Linked DNA regions of Allocatelliglobosispora scoriae. The protein of the gene in region 1 interacts with the protein of each later gene in a pairwise test. Links are inferred from orthologs where the notes say so. Each region holds a gene or a part of one and is shown on either strand. Other genes may lie near its edges. The genes, in order: F4553_RS23720 and F4553_RS10820.

Region 1 (3,130 bases):
GTCGAGGTTGCAGAAGATGCCGCTCTCACCGGTCCGGAACGGGAGCGGCACGAACTGGACGCAGGTCGTGGGCACCGGGACGCCGGACTGTGCCGCGCTGATCCGCAACCGTACGGACGCCGCCGGAGCAGCCGTGATCGTCGCCGCCGTCGGCGCCCCGCGAGCCGGGGTCACCTTCGCCGCGGTGAAGGGCCAGTAGGTCCGGCTCCCGGTCATCGTCACCGTGTACTCGACCGGCGGCAGGTCGTCGAAGCGGTAGTGCCCGTCGGCCCGCGCGCAGACCGTGCCGGTGACCGTGCTGGGCGGCGGGAACTCCCCCGAGACCACGAAGACGGGGATCGTCCCGGTGACGGTGATGCAGGCATCGGCGACCGGGGCGCCCGTCGTCGGGTGCTGAATGGCGAGGTCCAGCCCGCCGTTGGGCAGCATCGTGTCGTCGGCGACGACCTCGGCGGCATCGGCGACGGTGAAGAACGAGGGCAGCGCCTGCGCCGGGACGTACTGCACGGCGTGGCGGGCTGCGTAGATCTTGACCGAATACTCGCCCGGCGGGACGTTGCCCTGCGTGTAGCCGCCGGTCGCATCGGTCCTGGTGTAGGCGCGCCAGGAGGTGTCTTTCCGCTGCACGAGGATCGTCGCGCCGGCGAGCGGCTGTCCGGTGAAGTCGGTGATCGTGCCCCGGATCGTGCCCGCCCCCTGGTAGAGAGCGGCGTTCACGAACTGCTGCACCGTCCCCGAGTAGCGGGCGGCGTTACGCCAGTCGGGTGCGTTGGCGGACCAGAGTTCGGCGAAGCCCGCCGCCCGAAAACGCAGGCGGAAGGTGCCCGACGTGGGGATCTGGATCAGCTGGTAGTGGCCGGTCGCGTCGGTGGTCGCCGACTTGACCACATCGGACTCCCCGGTGATCGCCTCGACGACGGCACCGACGATCGGTGCGCCCCCGTCCCGCGCCGTCACGTCGCCGGTGATGGTGGTCGCAGCCGACGCGGGTGCGGCGACGAGCAGGGCCGCGAGCACACCCACCACGCTGGCCAACGCAGTGCCACCACGCACGATGATCTCCCCGGGGCAGACGAGCCGACGCGGGAAGACTATTCACGATCACCGGTTGCCCGCATCGGCGGATCAGCGGATCTGGCCATCCCCGGTGATGACGTACTTCGTGCTCGTCAGCTCTGGCAGCCCCATCGGGCCGCGGGCGTGCAGCTTCTGCGTCGAGATGCCGATCTCGGCACCGAAGCCGAACTCGCCGCCGTCGACGAACCGGGTCGACGCGTTGACGAGGACCGCCGCCGCGTCGACCTGCGCGACGAATCTGGTCGACGCCGACAGGGAGCCGGTGATGATGGCTTCGCTGTGCCCCGTACCAAACCGATTGATATGGGTGATCGCGTCGTCGAGCGACGCGACGACGGCCGCGCTCAGCTCCAGGGCCAGGTATTCCGTGCCGTAATCGTCGTCGGTGGCCGGGATGACCGCGCTGGAGTGCGCGGCGACGGCCGGGTCGCCGTGGACCGTGACGCCCGCCGCCGCGAGCGCGCCGAGCGCGCGCGGCAGGAACTCGTCGGCGACGGCGGCGTGCACGAGCAGCGACTCGGCGGCGTTGCAGACCGACGGGCGGGAGGTCTTGGCGTTGATCAGGATGTCGAGCGCCATGTCGAGATCGGCGCTCGCATCGACGTAGATGTGGCAGTTGCCGATGCCGGTCTCGATCACCGGGACGATCGACTCGGTGACGACCGCGTTGATGAGGGCCGCACCACCGCGCGGGATCAGCACGTCGACGAGGCCGCGCGCCCGCATCAGGTCGCGGACGGTCTCGCGGGTGCTCGGGTCGACGAGCTGGATCGCGTCGGCGGGCAGGCCGACCTTGGCGACGGCTTCGCGCAGCGCGGCCACGATCGCCGCGTTGCTCTGCGCGGCAGAAGAAGATCCCCGCAGGAGTACGGCGTTGCCGGACTTGAGCGCGATCCCGGCCGCGTCGGCGGTGACGTTGGGGCGCGCCTCATAGATGATGCCGACGACGCCGAACGGCACCCTGACCTGCCGCAACTGGAGTCCGTTGGGGAGGGTCGAGCCGCGCACGACCTCGCCGACCGGATCCGGCAGCGCGGCCATCTGCCGCAGCGCGTCGGCGATCGCGGCGACGCGCGCCTCGGTGAGGGTGAGCCGGTCGACGGTGGACTCCGCAGTGCCGGATGCCCGTGCCGCCGCGACATCGACCGCGTTGGCGGTGAGGATCTCCGCACTCCGGTGCAGCAGCGCGTCCGCCATCGCGACCAGCGCGTCGTCCTTCACGGCACGCGAGACGGTGGCCAGCACCCGCCCCGCAACCCGAGCAGCCCGAGCCTGCTCCTCCACAACACTCATCCGCTGCAGCCTTTCAGTCGTCAAAATTCGCGTTGATCAAGGGAAGACTCGCCATCCGGGGTGTCCGATTCGCGGCGAGTCTTCCCTTGATCAACGCGAATTTCGGGGTGGGGGTGGGGGCGGGGTGGGGGTGGGGGCGGGGCGGGCGGTTAGTGGAGGAGGACCAGGTCGTCTCTGTGGACGATCTCCCTGTCGTAGGACGGGCCCAGCGTTGCCGCGAGCTCCGACGTCGACCGGCCCAGGAGGGGTGGCAGTTCCCTCGCGTCGTAGGCGACCAGGCCCCTCGCGATCGCCACGCCGGTGGGGCCGACCAGGTCGACCGGGTCGCCTGCGGTGAAAGCACCGTCGACCGACGTGATCCCGGCCGGCAGGAGGCTCGCCTGGCGCTCGACGACCGCCTGGACCGCGCCCGCGTCGAGGTGCAGCCGGCCGCGGGCCGCCGTGGCGTGGGCGAGCCAGTGCAGCCGGGCCGACGGGCGGGTCGCCGAGGCGGTGAAGAGGGTGCCGACCGGCTCGCCCGCGAGGGCGGCGGCGGCGAGCGGCGCGGCGGTGAGCACGACGTTGATCCCGGCGCCGGTGGCGATCCTGGCCGCCTCGACCTTGGTGACCATGCCGCCGGTGCCGAGCCCCGCCTTGCCGGGGGTGCTGATCGCGATCCCGTCGAGGTCGGCCGGGCCGCTGACCAGCTCTATCTTGCGCGAGCCCGGGTCGGCCGGGTTGCCGGTGTAAAGAGCGTCCACATCGGAGAGAAGCACCAGCA
Region 2 (3,313 bases), 2.8 Mb from region 1 along the record:
TGTCGCTCTACGGGCACACCAGCCCGCTGGGGGTCGACGTCGCCAACACCCGGATCGCGGTCGTCGTCGCGTTCCTCTTCGTCACCCTGCCCTTCGTCGTCCGCACGGTGCAGCCGGTCCTCGCCGAGCTCGACCGCGACGCCGAGGAGGCCGCGATGTCGCTGGGGGCGAGCCGCTTCACCGTCTTCCGCCGGATCATCCTGCCGAGCCTGACGCCCGCCATCGCCGCCGGTGCCGCGCTCTCCTTCGCCCGCGGCATGAGCGAGTACGGCGCGCTGGTGCTCTTCTCCGGCAACCTGCCCAATTACACGGAGGTCGCCTCCGTTCGCATCCTCAGCAGCATCGAGAACGACAACCCCGAGGGCGCCGCAGCGGTGGCGGCGGTGCTGCTGCTGGTCTCGTTCGCGGTGATCGTGCTGCTCGACGTCACGCAGCGAAGGATGGTCCGCCGTGGCTGAGCGCGCCCGAAGCCGTACCCGTCGGGGGCCTGTCGCTCTTGCCCTTCGGCTGATCGTCACGATCTATCTGTTCTTCCTGGTGGCGTGGCCGGTCTACCTCGTCGGCAAGAATGCCCTCGCCAACGGCTGGGACAACATCGCCGGCATCCTGGAGGACCCGGACATCGTCCACGCGCTGGAGCTCACCGTCCAGGTGGCGATCATCGCGGTCATCATCAACACGGTCTTCGGCGTCGGCATCTCGCTGCTGCTGGTCCGCTACCGGTTCTGGGGCAAGCGGCTGCTCAGCGCCATGCTCGACGTGCCGCTGTCGGTCTCGCCGATCGTGGTCGGCCTGGCCCTGGTGCTCGTCTACGGCGGGCGCATCGGCTGGTTCGGCCCGACGCTGGAGAAGGCCGGCTTCCAGGTCATCTTCGCCACCCCCGGCATCGTGCTCGCCACCGTCTTCGTGGCGCTGCCACTGGTGATCCGCGAGGTCGTGCCGGTGCTGGAGGAGGTCGGCGACGAGCAGGAACAGGCGGCTCGCAGCCTCGGGGCGAACGCCGCACAGACGTTCCTGCGCATCACGCTGCCCTCGATCAAGTGGGGCGTCATCTACGGTGTCGTGCTCAGCCTGGCCCGGTCGCTGGGCGAGTTCGGCGCGGTCAAGATTGTCTCGGGCAACGTGCTCGGGCAGACCCGCACGGCCACGCTGGTGGTGGAGGAGAAGTACCTCAACTTCGACAAGGGCGGCGCTTACGCCACCGCCTTCCTCCTGGCCCTCGTCGCCGTCGCCTGCATCATCATCGTCTCCATCCTCCGGCCGAAGGAAGACCGTTGAGCATCGAAGTCGTGAACGTGAACAAGCGCTTCGGGGATTTCGTCGCGCTCGACAACGTCTCCGTGAGCATCCCAGCGGGCCGGCTCACCGCGCTGCTGGGCCCCTCGGGCGGCGGCAAATCCACGCTGCTGCGCATCATCGCCGGGCTGGAGAGCGCCGACAGCGGAAAGGTGGAGATCGAGGGCGTCGACGCCACGAACCTGCCGCCGCAGAAGCGCAACGTCGGCTTCGTCTTCCAGCACTACGCCGCCTTCAAGCACCTCTCGGTGCACCGCAACGTGGCGTTCGGCCTGGAGATCCGCAAGCGGCCCAAGGACGAGATCCGCGAGCGGGTCAAGGAGCTGCTCGACCTGGTGCACCTGAGCCAGTTCGCCGACCGGCTGCCCTCGCAGCTCTCCGGCGGGCAGCGCCAGCGCATGGCCCTGGCCCGGGCGCTGGCGGTCCAGCCGACCGTGCTGCTGCTCGACGAGCCCTTCGGCGCACTCGACGCGAAGGTACGCAAGGAGCTGCGCGACTGGCTGCGCCGCCTGCACGACGAGGTCAGCGTCACGACGGTCTTCGTGACCCACGACCAGGAGGAGGCCCTGGAAGTCGCCGACGAGATCGTGGTCATCAACGAGGGCCGGGTGGAGCAGATCGGCTCGCCGGACGACCTCTACGACCGGCCCGCCAACGACTTCGTCATGCGCTTCCTCGGCCCGACGACGCAGCTCGGCGACCGCCTCGTCCGGCCGCACGACCTGCACATCCACACCGGCGCGGCGACCGCGGACGACGTGACCGGGCGGGTCACCCGCATCACCCGGATCGGCTTCGAGATCCGGGTCGAGGTCGCCGCAGCGGACCAGATCGTGACCGTGACCCTGACCCGCAACGAGTTCCTGTCGCTCGGCATCACCACCGGCGCGACGGTCCAGGTGCGCGTCGCGCCCGAGGTCCACTCGGTGGTCGGACAGCCCGCCTAGCGGACGGCGGAGGCGTCGCCCGGCGGTCGTTCACGTCGCGGGGGCGCCCTGATCAGCGCAGCTCCCCCGTGTAGCCGCGCCGATCAGGGTGCCTCGGCCGCCGGTCGGTGTGACCGACGAACAGGACAACAATCGCGAAAACCTGTATATACCGCAAGCCATTTCGCCTCAGGCTAAAGGCGCAGGTAGCGCGTCGACACCCGGAAACCGTTGGGGCACTTTGCCTCCGTAGCGTAGAGTCACTGCTATCGATACGGGGAGTGAGTGTGGAATCTGCGTACCGGATCAGGCTCTGCGATGTCACCAGCGCGCGTTGGCGCAGCTCCGAGAGCACCGAACAGGCCCGGCCGTCGACCGAGTTCGACCTGACCAGCCAGTTCCAGAGCTTCTACGACTCCTTCGAGGGCCAACTGCCGAAACTGCTCGCGCAGCGGCTCTTCGACGCGGGCGACGTGGCGATGCTGCTCGAGTCCGGCACGGTCGAGCAGGCCGGGGAGTTCAGCCGGGTCGAGGTCGTGCTCTTCGGGCTGCCCTTCCCCGCCAACCAGATCGTGGCGACCGTCGTGCTCGACTTCCCGCTGCACGAGCTCACCGACGGCGAGGAGTCCTACCTCCGCAAGCTGCTCCAGGCGTGCACCGGATCGCGGCTGCTGATCACCGGCCGTCCCGTCACCGCGATCGTCGACGAGCTCGCCGCCGAGATCGGCGCGGTGCCCGAGGAGGGCGCCGACCCGGCCGAGGACGAGAGCAAGGGCGCCCGCGAGCACCACGCGCTCGTCTTCGTCAACGGCAACGGCTCCCCCGCACCGGAGTACCCGGTGATCGCCGGCATCCTCTACGGCATCCAGCCGCCCTATCAGCCGGAGTTCATCCAGCTCAGCCGACCCAAGTCGCTCAACCGCACCGGCGGGACCTATGCGGCCGTCTCGCCGCTGTCGAGCTTCCTCTACGGCCAGCAGAGCGAGGCCGAGAACAGCGTGCTGCTCACCACGGTCCAGGCGGTCGGCACGGCGGCCCGGTTCCAGCGGATCTGGCACGACGCCTACTACCACGTGCAGCAGTTCCAGGCG

The links.
Region 2: the proteins of F4553_RS23720 (region 1) and F4553_RS10820 interact in binary tests that used the Escherichia coli proteins (3 or more experiments, as listed by UniProt). The link is inferred for Allocatelliglobosispora scoriae from one-to-one orthologs.

The regions. Positions count from the first base shown.
Region 1 is NZ_JACHMN010000002.1:3,977,195-3,980,324, reverse strand. The notes cover bases 249-3,064. They hold F4553_RS23720 (glutamate-5-semialdehyde dehydrogenase), read right to left. Parts: upstream 2,371-3,064; coding sequence 1,126-2,370; downstream 249-1,125. Other genes in these bases: proB (glutamate 5-kinase), read right to left, coding at 2,520-3,064; F4553_RS23725 (carboxypeptidase-like regulatory domain-containing protein), read right to left, coding at 249-1,053. Outside these bases: more of F4553_RS23725, read right to left, coding at 1-248; more of proB, read right to left, coding at 3,065-3,130. UniProt on the Escherichia coli protein: Catalyzes the NADPH-dependent reduction of L-glutamate 5-phosphate into L-glutamate 5-semialdehyde and phosphate. The product spontaneously undergoes cyclization to form 1-pyrroline-5-carboxylate.
Region 2 is NZ_JACHMN010000002.1:1,134,781-1,138,093, forward strand. What follows is about bases 260-3,258. They hold F4553_RS10820 (sulfate/molybdate ABC transporter ATP-binding protein), read left to right. Parts: upstream 260-1,274; coding sequence 1,275-2,243; downstream 2,244-3,258. Other genes in these bases: cysT (sulfate ABC transporter permease subunit CysT), read left to right, coding at 260-458; F4553_RS10815 (sulfate ABC transporter permease), read left to right, coding at 451-1,278; F4553_RS10825 (hypothetical protein), read left to right, coding at 2,510-3,258. Also shown: more of cysT, read left to right, coding at 1-259; more of F4553_RS10825, read left to right, coding at 3,259-3,313. UniProt on the Escherichia coli protein: Part of the ABC transporter complex CysAWTP involved in sulfate/thiosulfate import. Responsible for energy coupling to the transport system.